Regions from separate parts of the Microbacterium paraoxydans genome, predicted to be linked through region 1. Evidence: predicted binding sites of a transcription regulator. Region 1 holds the regulator's gene; each other region holds the start of a gene.

Region 1 (6,000 bases):
GGCGGGCACGGACTCGGCCCACCACACCTCGTCACCCACGAAGCGGGCCCCGTCGATGCGCGGCGCCGCTCCTGCGACGGCTTTCGCGGTGAAGGGGGAGGACCAGGAGCCGAACGGTGAGGACATGCCTCGAGCCTACGGGCGGTGACACACGACGTCACACTCGTGCGGCGGGCCGAGGGCGTGTTCTAGGTTTCTGGAAACGCCCGGTTCATCCCGGGCGTGGAGCGACAGCCGAGCCCGGCACCCGCCCGCGAACGACGTGCTCTTCGTCGTGCGCGGACCCCGGCCCCTGTCCCCTGGAGAGAAGATGTCTTCCACGTTCGACGCCTCCCGCGCCTCCCGCGTGCCGTTCTCCTTCGAGCTCTACCCGCCGCGCTCGGAGTCGAGCCAGGAGGCCCTGCACGAGACCGTCCGTCGTCTCGCCGCGGCCGGCCCGGAGTTCCTGTCGGTGACCTACGGCGCCGGCGGCTCGACCGGCGGCCGCTCGCTCGATGTGCTGCGCTTCATCCGGGAGCACACCGACGTCGAACCCCTCGCTCATCTCACCTGCGTCGGCAACACCTACGCCGGAGCCACCGCGCTCATCCGGGAGTTCCTCGACGCCGGGATCCTCCGCTTCCTCGCCCTGCGCGGAGACCCGCCCGCGGGGCAGCGCGAGCCCTTCCTGGGGGACCTGGAGAGCGCCGCCCAGCTCGTGCAGCTCATCGATCGCGTCCAGGCCGAGCGCGCGCCGTACCAGGAGTCTCCGGTCCCCGGTCTCCCCGGAGCCGCGCTCGTGGCCCCGCGGCAGAAGGTCGACATCGCGGTCGCCGCGTTCCCGAAGGGGCACCCCCGGGCCACGCACCGCACGCAGGATGTCGAGGCGCTGCTCGCCAAGCAGGCCGCGGGCGCGACCTTCGCCATCACGCAGCTCTTCTTCCACCCCGATGACTACCTCGCCTTCGTGGAGCGCGCCCGCGCCGGAGGCGTCACCATCCCGATCCTCCCCGGCATCATGCCGATCACGTCGCCGGCCCGGCTCGCCCGGGTGCTGGAGCTGACCGGGGAGGACCTGCCCAGCGAGCTCGCGATCGCCCTCGATGTCGAGCCGACCGCCGAAGGGCGCCGGGAGATCGGGATCTCCTGGGCCGCGCGCCTCGCCGCCGACGTCGTCGCCGGCGGGGCCCCCGGCGTGCATCTGTACGCCTTCAACCAGCACGAGACCGTCTTGACCGTCCTCGCCGAAGCCGGCATCGTCCCGGCGCTCCGGCACTAGTCCCCGCCGAAAGGAAACACCATGACCGCATTCCCCGAGGGCACCATCCTCGGCTACCCCCGCATCGGCCGTCGCCGCGAGCTCAAGAAGGCCGTCGAGGCGTTCTGGGCCGGCCGCATCGACGAGCAGGAGCTGGAGCGGACGGCCGCGGACCTGCGCGCGGCGACCCGCGAGCGCCTGGCGGGGCTCGGCCTCGGCCGCACGGACTCGTCCATCCCGGACTCCTTCTCCTTCTACGACCAGGTCCTCGACGCCGCCGTCACGGTCGGCGCGATCCCTGCCCGCTTCGACGACCTCCGCGAGGCCGACGGGTCGATCGGCCTCTCCGCCCTGTTCACCGTTGCCCGCGGTGAGGGCGAGCGGGCGCCGCTGGAGATGACGAAGTGGTTCGACTCGAACTACCACTACCTCGTGCCGGAGATCGGTCCGGAGACGGTGTTCACCCTCGCCAGCGACCGCCTGGTGCGCGAGGTCGCCGAGGCCGTCGCCGCCGGCTTCGTCACGCGTCCCGTGGTCGTCGGACCGGTCACGCTGCTGGCGCTCGCGAAGGCGTCGGACGACGCGCCGGAGGGCTTCGAGCCGCTCTCGCGGCTGGAGGACGTCCTGCCGGTCTACGTCGATCTGCTCGCCCGTCTGCGCGCCGCGGGCGCCGAGTGGGTGCAGCTCGACGAGCCAGCCCTCGTGAGCGAGTCCCTGCCGGCCACGACCGCACAGCTCGCCTCCGCCGCGGAGCGCGCGCTCGCGGTGCTCGGGAACGCCGAAGAGCGTCCCTCGATCCTCGTCGCGGCCCCGTACGCGAGCCTCGGCGCGACGTTCGCGACCGTGGCCGCCGCCCCCGTCGAGGCCATCGCCGTGGATCTCGTGCGCGGCACCGTGCCCGACGCGGTGCCGGGCCTCGAGGGCAAGACCCTCGTCGGCGGTGTGATCGACGGTCACAACATCTGGCGCGGCGACCTCTCCGCGGCGTTCGACTCTCTGGAGGCGCTCCGCGCGCTCGGGGCCCCGGTAGCGGCATCGACCTCGACCTCGCTGCTGCACGTGCCGCACGACGTGGAGGACGAGACGGCGCTGGACGCGCGCCTGGTGTCCTGGCTCGCCTTCGCGGATCAGAAGGTGCAGCAGATCGTGACCCTCGCCCGCGGCCTGTCCGAAGGGCGCACGGCGATCGGGGCCGAGCTGGACGCCGCGACTGCTGCGCTGCAGGACCGCCTGACCGCTCCCGGTGTGCGCGACGGTGCGGTGCGTTCCCGTGCGCTGAGCGACGCCGACTTCGCCCGTGCCCCGTACCAGGAGCGGGAGGAGGCGCAGAACGCCCTCGGCCTGCCGGCGCTGCCCCTGACGACGATCGGCTCCTTCCCGCAGACCGGCGACATCCGCCGCGCCCGCGCCCAGTTCCTCCGCGGCGAGATCCCCGAGGACGACTACGAGGAGTTCCTGCGCCGTGAGGTCGCCGCGGTCGTCTCCCTGCAGGAGGACCTCGGTCTCGACGTCCTCGTGCACGGTGAGCCGGAGCGCAACGACATGGTGCAGTACTTCGCGGAGAACCTCGACGGCTTCGCGGTCACGCAGCACGGATGGGTGCAGTCGTACGGCTCGCGAGCCACGCGCCCATCGATCCTCTGGGGAGACGTCTCGCGTCCCGCGCCCATCACGGTCGGCTGGTCGGCGTACGCGCAGTCGCTCACGGCGAAGCACATGAAGGGGATGCTCACGGGCCCCGTCACGATCCTCGCGTGGTCCTTCGTCCGCGACGACCAGCCGCTGGGGGAGACGGCGAACCAGGTGGCGCTCGCGCTCCGCGATGAGATCGCCGACCTGGAGGCCGCGGGCATCCAGGTGATCCAGGTCGACGAGCCGGCGCTCCGGGAGCTGCTCCCGCTGAAGCAGGCCGACCAGCCGGCGTACCTCGACTGGTCCGTCGCCTCGTTCCGTCTGGCCACGGGCGGCGCTGCGGCGGCGACCCAGGTGCACACCCACCTCTGTTACTCGGAGTTCGGCGTCGTGATCGACGCGATCCGTGCGCTCGACGCGGACGTCACGTCCATCGAGGCGGCCCGGAGCCGCATGGAGGTCGTCGCGGACATCGCCGAGGTGGGCTTCGACCACGGCATCGGCCCCGGCGTGTACGACATCCACTCGCCGCGCGTGCCCACCGTGGAGGAGGTCGAGTCCCTGCTGCGGCGTGCGGTGGAGGAGATCCCCCTCCGTCAGCTCTGGGTGAACCCGGACTGCGGTCTGAAGACCCGCGGATACGCCGAGACCACGGCGTCGCTGCGGAACATCGTCGAGGCCACGCGGCGCGTGCGCGAAGACGTGGTGGTCACCGCCTGACGCGGTCGTCCCCGGACACACGAAGGCCCTCCCGGTGCGCCCGGGAGGGCCTTCGTTCTCGTCTCACCGACGATGCGGTGACTCAGACGGCGCGCATGACCGCGACGACCTTGCCGAGCACGACCGCCTCGTCGCCCAGGATCGGCTCGAAGGCAGAGTTGCGGGGAAGCAGCCACGTGTGGCCGTCGCGACGACGGAGCACCTTGACGGTGGCCTCGCCGTCGAGCATGGCAGCCACGATCTCGCCGTTCTCCGCCGTGTTCTGCGAGCGCACGACAACCCAGTCGCCGTCGCAGATGGCGGCGTCGATCATCGACTCCCCGGAGACCTTGAGCATGAACAGGTCGCCCTTGCCGACGAGCTGCCGGGGGAGCGGGAAGATCTCCTCGACCTGCTGATCCGCCGTGATCGGCACGCCCGCGGCGATACGCCCCACCAGCGGGACCAGGGCGGCATCGCCCACGGGGGTCGCCACGTCCGCCGGGTTCTCCGCGCCCGTGCCGGGCAGGTCGATGAGGACCTCCATGGCACGCGTCTTGCCCGGGTCGCGACGCAGGTAGCCGCTGAGCTCGAGCTGACCGAGCTGGTGGGTGACGCTGGACAGCGACTTGAGCCCGACGGCGTCGCCGATCTCGCGCATGCTCGGCGGATAGCCGTTCTGCGCGATCGAGGCCTGGATGACCTCGAGGATCGCCATCTGCTTCGGGCTGAGGCTCTTGCGACGGCGGGTGCGCGGCGCCTCGGACTCGAGGGCTGAGGTGTCGCTCATGGTGCTCCTTCACTGCGTGATCCGACGTGCCGCTTCGAATGTCGGTGGCCCGTGGTGGGGTGTCCTTATCGAAACCGTATCCGAGAAAAGCGCCGATCTGGAAGATCTGTTCGAGCGTGTCGGCTGATTCGCGGAGCGTGGTTTCGAAGACAGCTTGACAGATGTTCGAACTCGAAGATATCTTCGGAACGTAGCTTCGCATCCACGGCTCCCGGCCGAGGCGCGGATGCGAAAGCTACGCCAACCTCCCCGGGCTCCGGCGCCGGGACAGTAAGGAGCAGACATGAGCAGCATCAGCCTCAGCACCGCGACCGCCCTCCCGGCATCGGCCCGTCCGGCCACCCGGCTGCGGATCACGGCACGCGGCCGTCGCACTCTGCTCGCGCTCGCGTCGGTCCCGCTCGCGGCGGGCATCGCCTTCGCCGCCCTCAGCGGGGGCAGCGCGACCGCCTCCGGCGCGGATGCGCCGGCCGTCTCCGTCGAGACCGTCACGGTCATGCCCGGCGACACCCTCTGGTCGATCGCGAGCAGCATCGCTCCCGAAGCCGACCCGCGGGATGTCATCGGTGAGATCACCCGCATGAACCTGCTGCGCGGCGGGGAGCTCCAGGTCGGCCAGGAGCTCGCACTGCCGGCGCGGTACACCGACTGACGCCGAGTCCTCCCGGCCGAATCGTCACGATGACCTCGGCTCTCCCTGCTCCTCTTAAGATGGGAAGGGTGACCTTCTCCCTCAACGATCTCCCGCTCCGCGACGATCTGCGCGGACTCACCCCATACGGAGCGCCTCAGGCCCCGCTGCCGGTGGCGCTGAACGTCAACGAGAACACGCATCCGGTTCCCGACGAGGTCGCGAGCGACATCCTCGATGACATCGCCGTGGCGATCCGAGACGTGAACCGGTACCCGGACCGCGAGTTCACGACGCTGCGGGAGGCGTTCGCCGACTACCTGGGTCACGGCCTCACGCCGGAGCAGATCTGGGCGGGCAACGGGTCCAACGAGGTGCTGCAGCACATCTTCCAGGCGTTCGGCGGGCCGGGACGCACGGCCTTCGGATTCGCGCCCACGTACTCCATGTACCCGCTCATCGCGAAGGGGACGGGCGCGTCCTGGATCGCGGGCACCCGTCAGCCCGACTACACCGTCACGGCGGAGGAGGCGGCGCAGCAGGTGCGTGCGGCCGACCCCGACATCGTGATCCTCTGCTCGCCGAACAACCCGACCGGCACCCCGCTGGGGCTCGACGTCGTGGAGGCCGTCTACGAGGCGGCCCGCGGCGTGGTGATCGTCGACGAGGCCTACCAGGAGTTCGCGCCACGGGATGCGGCGTCGGCCCTCACCCTCCTGGAAGGACGGCCGCGCCTCGCCGTCTCCCGAACGATGAGCAAGGCCTTCGCCTTCGCCGGCGCCCGCGTCGGCTACCTCGCGGCCGACCCGGCGTTCATCGACGCGCTCCGGCTCGTGCGACTGCCGTACCACCTGAGCGCTCTGACGCAGGCCGCCGCGGTCGCCGCCCTCCGCAACGCCGACGTCATGCTCGGCATGGTGCAGGAGATCGTGGAGCAGCGGGACCGCATCACGGCGACGCTCGAAGCCCTCGGGTACACCCCGCACCTCTCGTGGTCCAACTTCGTGCTGT
Region 2 (6,000 bases), 770 kb from region 1:
TCAGCAACAACTTCGCCTACGCGGTCGCCTCCAACGACGTACGCATCCTCTCGCCGATCCCCGGCAAGAGCGCGATCGGCATCGAGATCCCGAACACCGACCGCGAGACGGTCGCCCTCGGCGACGTGCTGCGCTCGGCGGCCGCGCAGAAGAGCACGCACCCGCTCACGATCGGCGTCGGCAAGGACGTGGGCGGCAACTTCGTCGTCGCCAACCTCGCGAAGATGCCGCACCTCCTGGTGGCGGGCTCGACGGGGTCCGGTAAGTCCAGCTTCGTGAACTCGATGATCACGAGCCTGCTCATGCGGGCGCGCCCGTCCGACGTGCGCATGGTCCTCATCGACCCGAAGCGTGTGGAGCTGACGAGCTACGCCGGTGTCCCGCACCTGATCACCCCCATCATCACGAACCCGAAGAAGGCCGCCGAGGCGCTGCAGTGGGTCGTGAAGGAGATGGACATGCGGTACGACGACCTCGCGTCGTTCGGCTTCCGCCACATCGACGACTTCAACCGCGCCGTGCGTGCGGGCGAGGTGGAGGTGCCCCCGGGCAGCGAACGGGTGCTCAAGCCGTACCCGTACCTCCTCGTCGTGGTCGACGAGCTCGCGGACCTCATGATGGTCGCCCCGCGCGACGTCGAGGACTCGATCGTCCGCATCACGCAGCTCGCCCGCGCCTCCGGCATCCACCTGGTGCTCGCCACGCAGCGCCCGAGCGTCGACGTCGTCACCGGCCTCATCAAGGCGAACGTGCCGTCCCGTCTCGCGTTCGCGGTCACGAGCGTCACCGACAGCCGCGTGATCCTCGACAGCCCCGGCGCCGACAAGCTCATCGGACAGGGTGATGCGCTCTTCTCGCCCATGGGCTCGTCGAAGCCGTTCCGACTGCAGGGTGCGTGGGTCGACGAGAAGGAGATCGACGCGGTCGTCAAGCACGTCACGCGTCAGGCGCGTCCCGAGTACCGTGCCGACGTCCAGGAGGCGATGGAGCCGACGAAGAAGAAGGAGGTCGACGAGGACATCGGCGACAACCTCGAGCTCCTGCTCGCGGCGGCCGAGCTCATCGTCTCCTCGCAGTTCGGATCGACGTCGATGCTGCAGCGCAAGCTGCGGGTCGGCTTCGCCAAGGCCGGACGCCTCATGGATCTCCTCGAGTCGCGCGAGGTCGTCGGCCCCTCGGAGGGCTCGAAGGCGCGCGATGTGCTCGCGACCCCCGAGCAGTTGCCGCAGGTCATGGCGAAGCTCCGCGGCGAAGACGTTCCGTCGGCTCCTGCGGCTCCGGCTGCGCCCGCCGCCGCAGCGGTGCCGCCGGCCGAACGGGATCCGTTGGAGGCGCAGTACGACGGTCTGCCGGTCGTCGAAGCGGAGGGCGACGAAGACGCCTGGGGCCTGACGGGACGCGACTGATGGCGATCCCTCGGCAGCTCCCCAACGCCATCACGGTGGCGCGCATCCCGCTCGCCGTGGTGTTCTTCGTCCTCCTGCTCGTCGGCGGGACGTACGGCCTCGCCGATCTCACCGTGCGCTGGATCGCCGCCGTCCTCTTCATCGTCGCCATCTCGACCGACTGGGTCGACGGCTACCTCGCACGTCGCTACGACATCGTCAGCGACTTCGGCAAGCTCTGGGATCCGATCGCGGACAAGCTCCTCACCGGCGCCGGATTCGTCGGGTTGGCGATCCTGGGCGAGGTCTCCTGGTGGATCGTCGTGATCATCCTCGTCCGCGAGTGGGGGATCACCATCCACCGGCTGGTCGTCGCGAGCGAGCACGTTGTCGCGGCCGCCTGGATGGGCAAGATCAAGACGGCCTTCCAGGGCGTCGCCCTCGGCTGGGCTCTCCTGCCGCTGCACGTGTTCATCGGGCTCGGCCCGTGGACCGTCGTGACGACCGTCCTCATGGTCATCGTGCTCGTGCTCACCGTCGTCAGCGGGATCGACTACATCGTCGCGCAGGTGCGCGGCGCGCGTCAGAGCCGATGAACGGCACGACGCCGGCCGAGGCTCTGGAAGCTCTGCGTGAGCGCGGCTGGACCCTCGGTGTCGCGGAGTCGCTCACCGGCGGTGCGGTGTGCGCGGCGCTCGTCGCGGTTCCCGGCGCCTCCGCGGTGCTCCTCGGCGGCGTCGTCGCCTACGCCACCCCCGTCAAGCACACGCTGCTCGGCGTCGACACCGAGCTATTGGAGCGATACGGACCGGTGCACCCGGAGGTCGCGCGGCAGATGGCTGCCGGAGTGCGCGAGGCCGTCGGGGTGGACGGTCTCCCCGCCGATGTCGGGGTGTCCACCACGGGGATCGCGGGCCCGGAGTCCCCGGATGGGCAGCCCGTGGGCACCGTCCACATCGGCGTGGTCACCCCGACGGTGAGCCGGACCCGACCGTTCCGCTTCGAAGGGGACCGCGACGCGGTGCGAGCACAGACGGTCGCGGCGGTCCTCGACGTGCTGGCTGCTGCGCTGCGGGAATAGCGACCCGCCGCGTCATGTTGATACGGATGTGCTCACATTTAAACCACAGAGTGCAAGGGTAGATTCTGTGCAAGCCAGGAGGACTAGACTGGCCGTCTCTTCGAGGGAGACCTCGATTCACGAACTGCGGAGGAGGTTCCGATGATTCTTGTACGACAGGAGATCGGCGACGTGCTGAGGGACTTCCGTCTGCAGAAGGGTCGGACGCTCCGGCAGGTCGCGAGCAAGGCATCCGTCGCTCTCGGTTATCTCAGTGAGGTCGAGCGCGGACAGAAGGAGGCCTCGAGCGAGATCCTCGCCTCGGTGGCAGAGGCGCTCGACGTCCCCATCTCCACGATCATGCGCGAGGTCGGGGACCGCATCTCGGTGCTCGAAGGCATCCAGGTCTTCCCGGACGTCGTTCCGGACGACCTGGTCGCGTCCGTGGAGCCCGAGCTCTCGCTCCGCTGACACGCGGAGATCACCCTTATGCGACGCAGTGAGTTCCTGCGCGCCGTCGACGCCGAGTTCCATACCCGAGCCTCTTCTCTGGTGAATGACCTCGTGCTCTCCGGCATGGGGGGACGAACGGCGCTCGAGGCTCTCGAAGCCGGGGTACCTCCGCGCGACATCTGGCTCGCGCTCTGCGCCGACATGGATGTCCCCGAATCCCGTCGCCACGGCGTGGGGCGTCTGGAGCCGCGCGGCCGGTGACGGCGGCTTCCCGGGTGTGCGGAAGTCCGACACGCCGGACCGGCGTGTTGTCGAAAATCTGTTCGAACCAGGCGTAGTCTTCTGCACAAGTGGTCAGACGGTTCTGGTCCCCACGATCCGCGGCTCCTCGACGCAATGTCGGAGGCCCGCCGTACCGTGAGGTCCAGGCTGAAAAGCCATACGCCTTGTCGGAGAGTTCCTTCCGCCGGAAGAGCCGCGACAGCCTACAGGCGGCAGCACACGCGCAGAAGGAGCACACCATGCCATCACCCGCCGACCGCGAGAAGTCCCTCGAGACCGCCCTCGCCCAGATCGACCGCCAGTTCGGAAAGGGCTCGGTCATGCGGCTGGGCAGCGATGAGCGTGCCCCTGTGGCCGTCATCCCCACCGGCTCCATCGCCCTCGACGTCGCCCTCGGCGTGGGAGGTCTGCCGCGTGGCCGCATCGTCGAGATCTACGGCCCGGAGTCCTCGGGTAAGACGACGCTGACGCTGCACGCCATCGCCAACGCCCAGCGGGCCGGCGGTATCGCGGCATTCATCGACGCGGAGCATGCGCTCGACCCCGACTACGCCGCGAAGCTCGGCGTCGACATCGACGCCCTTCTCGTCTCGCAGCCCGACACGGGTGAGCAGGCTCTCGAGATCGCCGACATGCTCGTGCGCTCCGGTGCCATCGACCTCATCGTCGTCGACTCGGTGGCGGCCCTGGTGCCGCGTGCGGAGATCGAGGGCGAGATGGGAGACTCCCACGTGGGTCTCCAGGCCCGCCTCATGTCGCAGGCGCTGCGGAAACTCACCGGTGGCCTGAACCAGACGAATACGACGATGATCTTCATCAACCAGCTGCGCGAGAAGATCGGCGTGTTCTTCGGCTCCCCGGAGACCACTGCCGGTGGTAAGGCGCTGAAGTTCTACGCCTCCGTGCGTATGGACATCCGCCGCATCGAGACGCTCAAGGACGGCACGGACGCCGTGGGTAACCGCACCCGCGTCAAGATCGTCAAGAACAAGATGGCCCCGCCCTTCAAGCAGGCGGAGTTCGACATCCTCTACGGCGTCGGCATCTCCCGCGAGGGCAGCCTGATCGACTTCGGCGTCGAGCACGGCATCGTCAAGAAGTCGGGATCGTGGTACACCTACGACGGCGATCAGCTGGGCCAGGGCAAGGAGAACGCGCGCACGTTCCTGCTCAACAACGCCGACATCGCCCTGGCGATCGAGAGTCAGATCAAGCAGAAGCTCGGTATCGGCGGCCCGGCCGCGGCTCCGGGTGCTGATGAGCTGGCCGAGCGTCGCCCGGCCTGATGAGTGACCAGCGTGGGGGCGATTCCGAGCGGATCGCCCCCATCATCCCTCTCTTCGGCGGACCCACGCGTGCGGAGCATCCGGCCGCAGGCGGTGCAGACGAGTCGTCGTCCGCGCCGCCTGCGCGGTCGGGGCCGCCCGCGGACGGGGCGGGACTCTGGCGCTCGACGTGGCACGAGCCCGCGTCGGCAGGGTCCCCGTCGGTCGACGACGGTTCTCCCAGCGCGAGGCACCCCGCCCGGGGTGCCGCGGCGCGGGCCGCTTCCCGAGGCGGGAAGACCACCACATTGCGCGCCGTCGGCGATGCGTCCCGATCGCCCGGCGGGGGCGAGAGCGCGGAGAACGGCCCCTCGGCGGCGGAGATCCGAGCGACGGCGGAGGAATCGTTGGTGCGGAAGCTCCGCACGCGGTCGCTGTCCGTCTCCGAGGCCCGGCTGGTGTTGAAAGGGCACGGGCTTGCGACGGACGCCGTCGAAGACGTGGTCGACGACTTCGTACGGCGCGGATACCTCGACGACGCCGTGCTCGCCGAGCTCCTCGTCACGTCCGGCGTCGAACGCAAGGGCCAGGGGCGGGTCGCGCTGTCTCGAGCGCTCGCGCAGCGGGGCATTCCTCGTGACGTCATCGACGCCGCGCTCGACGAGCTGCCCGACGACGATGCGGAGCGGGCACTGGAGTTCGCCCGGACCAAAGCGCGTTCGATGGGACGCCTCGACCCCGACGCGGCGCTCCGCCGGTTGGTCGGGCAGCTGTCGCGCCGCGGGTACGGGGGATCGGTCGCCATGAACGCGGCGAAGACGGCGCTGCGGGAAGCCTCGTTCGGCGGGGGCGTCTCCGGCGTCCGGTTCGTGGATTCCGACTGACGGTTCGCACGCGATCTGCTCTCGGCGACGCTCGTACAATGGGAGCATCATGACTATCCCCCGCAGTGAACCGACGATCATCAGCGCGTCGTCGGCGGCCGTCGACGATGACGGGCGCCAGCGATCCTACGAAGTGCGCACCTTCGGCTGCCAGATGAACGTCCACGACTCCGAGCGTCTGTCCGGATCCCTGGAGAGCGCTGGCTACATCCGCGCCGAGGCCGGAGCCGAGGCCGACGTGGTGATCATCAACACCTGCGCCGTCCGGGACAACGCCGCCGGGAAGCTCTACGGGACGCTCGGGCACCTGGCCGCCGTCAAGCGCCGCAAGGCCGGGATGCAGATCGCCGTCGGCGGCTGCCTGGCGCAGATGGACAAGCAGGCCGTGCTCGACAAGGCCCCCTGGGTCGACGTGGTCTTCGGCACGCACAACATGGGATCCTTGCCCGGCCTCTTGGAGCGCGCGCGCCACAACGGTGACGCCGAACTCGAGATCCTCGAGTCCCTCGAGGTCTTCCCGTCGACGCTTCCCACCAAGCGCGACTCCGCGCACAGCGGCTGGGTGTCGATCTCCGTCGGCTGCAACAACACCTGCACCTTCTGCATCGTCCCGAGCCTCCGGGGCAAGGAGAAGGACCGTCGCCCGGGCGACATCCTCAACGAGATCCGTC
Region 3 (6,000 bases), 140 kb from region 1:
GTGGCCGCGAGAGCGACGGGGGAGAGCGCACCCGCCCCGCTCGCGAGGGCCCACGCTCCCGACGCCGGTCCGATCACAGCGCCGATGTTCAAGGCCGCGGTGGCGTAGGACCCTCCCATGGTCGGGGCGCCGGAGGCGGCATACAGCACCCGGGCGATCAGTGTGCTTCCGACGCCGAAGGAAGCCATCCCCTGTACGAAGACGAGCAACAGCAGGGGTATCGGCTGCGTCGCGACCGCCGCCAGGACGATCCAGCCGCCGAGGAGCAGCGGGCCGCCGACCGCGAGGAGCACACCGGCATGCCGATCGGCGAACCGACCCGCGATGGTCACGCCGAGGAACGAGCCGATGCCGAACAGGACCAGCGCGAGCGGGACCGCAGCGTCGGGCAGGCCCGCGACCTCGGTGACGATCGGCGCGAGGAACGTGAAGACCGCGAAGGTCCCCGCGTTCACCAGGGCCGCCAGGGTCATCGCGAGGGCCAGGCGCGGTGTCCCCAGGAGCGCGAGCTCCGTGCGGAGGGTCGGTTCCTTCCGGGGGAGTGGTGCCGGGGCGGGGTCGGGCTCCGTGCCCGGGATCGTCGTCGGCACGCCGCGGAGGATTCCGAGCAGCGCAGGGAGGCAGAGGAGCGCGACAGCGGCGAAGGTCGCCCGCCAGCTCAGCGCGGTGCCGAGGATGGCGCCGACAGGGACGCCGACGATGGTGGCGACGGTCGTCCCGGAGAGCAGCACCGCGAGCGCTCGTCCGGTGCGCTCGCGGGGGACGAGGAGGGTCGCCGTGCGCAGGGCGACGGCGAGGAAGCCGGCGTTCGCGAGGGCGCTGAGTATGCGCGTGACGAGCAGAAGCTCGAACAGGGACGTCACCGCGCCGACGGCATGGCAGGCGGCGAAGAGCGCGAGGCAGGCGACGAGTGTGCGGCGTGGGGGCCAGCTGCGCGCGAACGCGGCCATGGCGGGTGCGCCGATGACCATGCCGACCGCGAAGGCGGAGGTGAGGAGGCCCGCCGTGCCGACCGGGACGTCGAGCTCGTGCGCGATCGCGGGGAGGAGTCCCGCGAGCATGAATTCGGAGGTGCCCATGACGAAGACCGCCAGGGCAAGGGCATAGAGGGGGAAAGGCATCGAGTGCTCCGAGGTGAGAGGGAAGAGGAATGCTTCTCGTCACCACGGTCAGCGCCCGGCTCACCGGCGCGCGCCCGCCGGCAGGGCGGACGAAGGGATCAGCGGTTCGCGGGGCTGACGGTGTGACCGGCAGCCCCCGACCTGTCTGATTCGGGGCTCGACATGCCCTCCACTCTAGGGCTGACGGCGGGAGACCACGGAGGTTCCTCGGCGAAGGTGACGGTGTGCGGAGGCGGCGGTCGGTCGATGTAGGTCCGGCCGGTGGGGCTCGTCCACTCCAGAACGCCGCCCGGCCCCTGCTCGACGTGCCACGGGGAGTGGTGTTTGAGCATGTGATGTCGTCGGCAGAATATCGCGAGGTTGTCGTGCGCGGTCTCTCCGCCGAGCGCCGCATCGTGATTGTGATCGAGGTCACACTTCCGCGGTGCGAGGCCGCAGCCCGGGAAGCGGCAGCGTTGATCGCGGGCCCGCAGGTGTCGGCGGAGGTCTTCGCTCGGGCGATACCGGTCGACGGCCAGCAGCGCCCCGCTGATCGGGTGGGTGAGCACCCGGTCCCAGCCGCTCGCCGCGCCGGCCAGACGGCGGGCCGTGGCCGGATCGATCGGGATGACCCCGTCCAGCTCGGCGGCGAGGATCCGAGTGCCCTCTGTCGTCCGTTCCTGCTCCCCGTGCATCAGCGTCAGCACCGGCACGGTGACCTCGACGCGCGCCCGAAGCTCCGAGAGCAGCCCCTCTTCCGAGTCATGGCCCGCCGGAGCGCCGGTCAGGACGAGGTCGGCGAGCAGATCCGCGCGCAGCTGATCCACGGTCCTGTCGTCGAGGATGCTCTCCTCCGCCTCCCGACGCCGTGCCTGCGCGTTCTCCTCCCGCACGGCATGCGCCATCTGGGAGAGCCGGTCGTACATCCCGTGCACGAGCGCCGCGGGGCCACGCGCGCCGAGCTCGGCCATGCCGTCCTCGAGATCGGTCACCCAGACGCGGCGCAGCTCCCTGGCGTCACGATGTCGCTCGACGAGGGTCCGCTCCCGGAACCGGTCGGCCAGTCGGCGCACGAGTCGGCGTATCCGGTTCGGAGATTCCGCAGCGGCCACCTCGATCGCCTCCGCCGCGAAACGCGATCGGTCGTCCGGGTCATGGAGGTGAGCCCCCGCCTCCACGATCACGCGTGCATGCGCGGCGCTGATCCGCCCGGCGCCCTGAGCCTCCCAGACGGCGGGGAACCGTTCGACCAACCAGGACGCATCGGACATCCGCCGCTCGATCGTGCGGTCGCTGACGCGCTGTGCGGCCCCGATCTCCGCGGCGACCGTGCGGATCGCCATGTCGCCGCCGTCCGGATGCCGAGCCTGCCGGGCGATGTCGACCGCCAGTCGCCCCGCCATCGCGAGCAGTCCGTCGCGGGCCGCCTGCATGCTGCTCAGCGTCTTCTCCGCCGCTTCCAGCCCCTCCACCAGATCGGCGAGCATCGCCATCTGGGAGTCGGTCGCGTCGAGCAGTGCGGGCATGACGGCAGTCCATCACCGACCACCGACATTCGAACGAAGATTCGAAGGATTCTGGCCGAAAGTCGTATCACGAAAGGATAACGACCGTGGTTGACTGGCTCCGTGCTCCTGAACGTCATCGAAGCCGGGGAGGGCGACCGCGTCGCCGTGCTGCTGCACGGCATGATGGGGTCCGCCGAGAGCTGGCACCGCGTGGTCCCGCTGCTCGTGGAACGCGGCTTCCGCGTGCTCGCGCTCGATCTGCCCGGCCACGGCCTCTCTCCGCGTGACCCGGAGCTCACGATCGAGACGGCGGCCGATGCCGTCGTCGCCACGCTCGCGCAGACGGCGCTCCCTCCGGGGGCAGGTTCCGCAGCGGGGGACGGGGCGGCCTCGCCGCTCGCCGTCGCCGTCGGGCACTCCTTCGGCGCCACCGTGCTCGCCGCCGCCGCGCCCCGCCTCGATCCGAGTCTCGCGGTCTACGTCGACGCGCCGCTCGCCCTCCAGGGCGGCCAGGACCGCGCCTCTCTCATCTCGCAGTACGAGCACGACCGCCGCGCGCGCATGTCGCCCGCCGAGCTCCGCCGGCTCCGGCCCTTCTACTCCGTCGACGATGCCACGGTCGAGGCGCGGGCGGCCGAGCGCTTCGATCCGCCGACCGCGGCCTCCGTCTCCTGCGGGGAGGACGGTCATTGGACCGCCGCCCCCGGCTCCATCGTCGTCCGCGCGGAACCCAGTGCCTGGGTCACCGACGAGGACGCGCGGCGGTTCGAGCATGGCGGGGTCACGGTGCGCAGCATCCCCGGGGCCGCTCACACCGTCTGGTACAGCCACTTCGAGGTCTTCACCGCCGCGCTGCCGGAGCTCTTCGCCCCGTCGCTGGTCTGACCGGGAGACCGTCCGACGCGGCGCGACTACCCTGGAGAGGACATGGCACATCTTCTCGGGGCCGAAGCCCTGCACCTCGAATACCCGACCCGCGTCGTCTTCGACGCCGTGACCCTCGGCATCGAGGAGGGCGACCGCATCGGCATCGTCGGCCGGAACGGCGACGGCAAGTCGAGCCTTCTCGGCATGCTCGCCGGCACGAAGCAGCCGGACTCCGGTCGGGTGACCGTCCGCGGCGGCACCCGCATCGGCGTGCTGGACCAGGCCGACACCCTCCCCGACGACATCACGATCGGCGCCGCCGTGGTCGGCGACATGGCCGAGCACGAATGGGCCGGTGACGCCCGCGTCCGCGACGTGATCGAGGGGCTGCTGACCGATCTTCCCTGGGACGCGCAGGTCGGCTCCCTCTCCGGCGGTCAGCGCCGCCGCGTGTCGCTCGCGAATCTGCTCACCGGGGACTGGGACGTCATCGCTCTCGACGAGCCGACGAACCACCTCGACGTCGAGGCGATCACCTGGCTCGCCGGGCACCTCAAGAAGCGCTGGCCCGCGAACGCCGGAGCCCTCCTCGTCGTGACCCATGACCGGTGGTTCCTCGACGAGATCTGCACCGAGACGTGGGAGGTGCACGACCGCATCGTGGAGCCCTTCGAGGGCGGCTATGCGGCGTACATCCTGCAGCGGGTCGAGCGCGACCGCATGGCGGCGGCGACCGAGGCGAAGCGGCAGAACCTCGCCCGCAAGGAGCTCGCCTGGCTGCGCCGCGGTGCCCCGGCCCGCACCAGCAAGCCCAAGTTCCGCATCGATGCGGCCAACGAGCTCATCGCCGACGTGCCCGAGATCCGCGACAAGGTCTCGCTGCAGTCGCTCGCCGTCTCGCGGCTGGGCAAGGACGTCGTCGACCTGCTCGATGTGGGGGTGACGTACCCTTCGACAGGCTCAGGGACCCAGGCTTCGGCAGGCTCAGGGACCCAGGCGGGATCCGGAACCGGTGGGAAGACCGTGCTGAAGGATGTGGAGTGGCGGATCGCCCCGGGCGAGCGCACGGGCATCCTCGGCGTGAACGGCGCCGGGAAGTCCACGCTCCTGGGGCTCATCTCCGGCACGGTCGAGCCCACCGAGGGGCGGATCAAGCGGGGGAAGACCGTGCAGGTGCGCACGCTCACGCAGCGCCTCGACGAACTCCTCCCGCACTGGAACGACCCCGTGCGCGTGGTCATCTCGGGTCTGCGCACGTCGTACACGCTCGGCGCCGGGTCGAAGGCGCAGGACCTCACACCAGGACAGCTCCTGGAGCGGCTCGGGTTCTCCTCGGCTCAGCTCTCGACGCCGGTGAAGGATCTCTCCGGCGGTCAGCAGCGCCGGTTGCAGCTGCTGCTCGTGCTGCTCGACCAGCCGAACGTGCTCATCCTCGACGAGCCCACGAACGACATGGACACCGACATGCTCGCCGCGATCGAGGACCTCCTCGACTCCTGGTCGGGCACCCTCCTCGTCGTGAGCCACGACCGGTACTTCCTGGAGCGGGTGACGGATCAGCAGTACGCGATCCTTCCCGGTCCGGACGGCGCGGGGCGCCTGCGCCATCTCCCGGGCGGCGTCGACGAGTACCTTCGTCTGCGGCAGCGCGTCGAGAGCGCCTCGACGACCTCGACGGCGGCATCGGCCCCCGCAGCGAGCGGTCTCGACGGCGCGGCTCTCCGGGCGGCGCAGAAGGAAGCCGCCGCCCTCGAGCGTCGCATCCAGAAGCTCACGCAGCAGGTCGACGCGGCCAAGCACGCCCTCGCCGACCACGACCAGTCCGACTATGCGGGCCTCGGCGAGCGGATGAAGGCGATCACGGCGCAGGAGGCCGAGATCGAGGAGCTGGAGCTGCGCTGGTTCGAACTCACGGAGCAGATCGGCTGACGGAGGAATATCCTTCTCCCACGACTGTTGGGAGTAGCGATGGAAGGCCTCGAAGTAACCGTCCTGCTCGGACTCACGATCCTCGTCGGAACCCTGATCGCCCCGCGCGTGCGTCTCGCGCTGCCCCTCGTCCTCGTCATCCTCGGACTGTTGCTGGGATTCATCCCGCCGCTGCGCGAGGTCCAGCTGCCGCCGGAGACCGTCCTGCTGCTGTTCCTGCCGGTGATGCTGTTCTGGGAGAGCCTCACGACATCGCTGCGGTCTATCCGCCGCGACTTCCGCTACATCGTGCCGATGAGCACGCTCCTCGTCGTCGCCTCCGCGTTCGCGGTGGCCGGCATCGGCGTGCTGTTCGGCATGCCCTGGGAGATCGCCCTCATCCTCGGGGCCGCGGTCGCGCCGCCCGACGCCACGGCCGTCGCCGCCCTCGGCCGGCTGCTGCCTCGTCGGATGTTCATGAAGCTCAAGGCCGAGAGCCTGACCAACGACGGCACCGCGCTCGTGCTCTACGCCATCGCGGTGTCCCTCGCGCTGGGCGGCCAGGTCACGCCGCTCTCGGTCACCTGGGACGTGCTGGTGTCGTACGTGGGCGGGAT

What was found. Region 1 encodes LexA, which represses DNA repair genes until DNA is damaged. Its sites were predicted from a motif close to TCGAACANNTGTTCGA; they were not measured.
Region 2: recA (recombinase RecA) is a predicted target of LexA. The motif match lies at 3,210-3,225, and genes of this name have one in related genera.
Region 3: IZR02_RS11680 (HNH endonuclease signature motif containing protein) is a predicted target of LexA. The motif match lies at 2,656-2,671, and genes of this name have one in related genera.

What each region holds. Positions count from the first base shown of each region.
Region 1 covers NZ_CP064873.1:2,251,566-2,257,565, reverse strand. The annotation lists gene IZR02_RS10875 (S9 family peptidase) at 1-126, opposite strand, end outside; gene IZR02_RS10870 (methylenetetrahydrofolate reductase) at 311-1,258, shown strand; gene metE (5-methyltetrahydropteroyltriglutamate--homocysteine S-methyltransferase) at 1,280-3,589, shown strand; gene lexA (transcriptional repressor LexA) at 3,672-4,358, opposite strand; gene IZR02_RS10855 (LysM peptidoglycan-binding domain-containing protein) at 4,642-5,010, shown strand; gene IZR02_RS10850 (histidinol-phosphate transaminase) at 5,070-6,000, shown strand, end outside.
Region 2 covers NZ_CP064873.1:1,478,986-1,484,985, forward strand. The annotation lists gene IZR02_RS06925 (FtsK/SpoIIIE family DNA translocase) at 1-1,406, shown strand, start outside; gene pgsA (CDP-diacylglycerol--glycerol-3-phosphate 3-phosphatidyltransferase) at 1,406-1,981, shown strand; gene IZR02_RS06935 (CinA family protein) at 1,978-2,466, shown strand; gene IZR02_RS06940 (helix-turn-helix domain-containing protein) at 2,608-2,916, shown strand; gene IZR02_RS06945 (DUF3046 domain-containing protein) at 2,935-3,159, shown strand; gene recA (recombinase RecA) at 3,420-4,466, shown strand; gene IZR02_RS17880 (regulatory protein RecX) at 4,856-5,329, shown strand; gene miaB (tRNA (N6-isopentenyl adenosine(37)-C2)-methylthiotransferase MiaB) at 5,379-6,000, shown strand, end outside.
Region 3 covers NZ_CP064873.1:2,391,695-2,397,694, reverse strand. The annotation lists gene IZR02_RS11685 (Cmx/CmrA family chloramphenicol efflux MFS transporter) at 1-1,121, opposite strand, end outside; gene IZR02_RS11680 (HNH endonuclease signature motif containing protein) at 1,220-2,626, opposite strand; gene IZR02_RS11675 (alpha/beta fold hydrolase) at 2,729-3,493, shown strand; gene IZR02_RS11670 (ABC-F family ATP-binding cassette domain-containing protein) at 3,536-5,404, shown strand; gene IZR02_RS11665 (Na+/H+ antiporter) at 5,444-6,000, shown strand, end outside.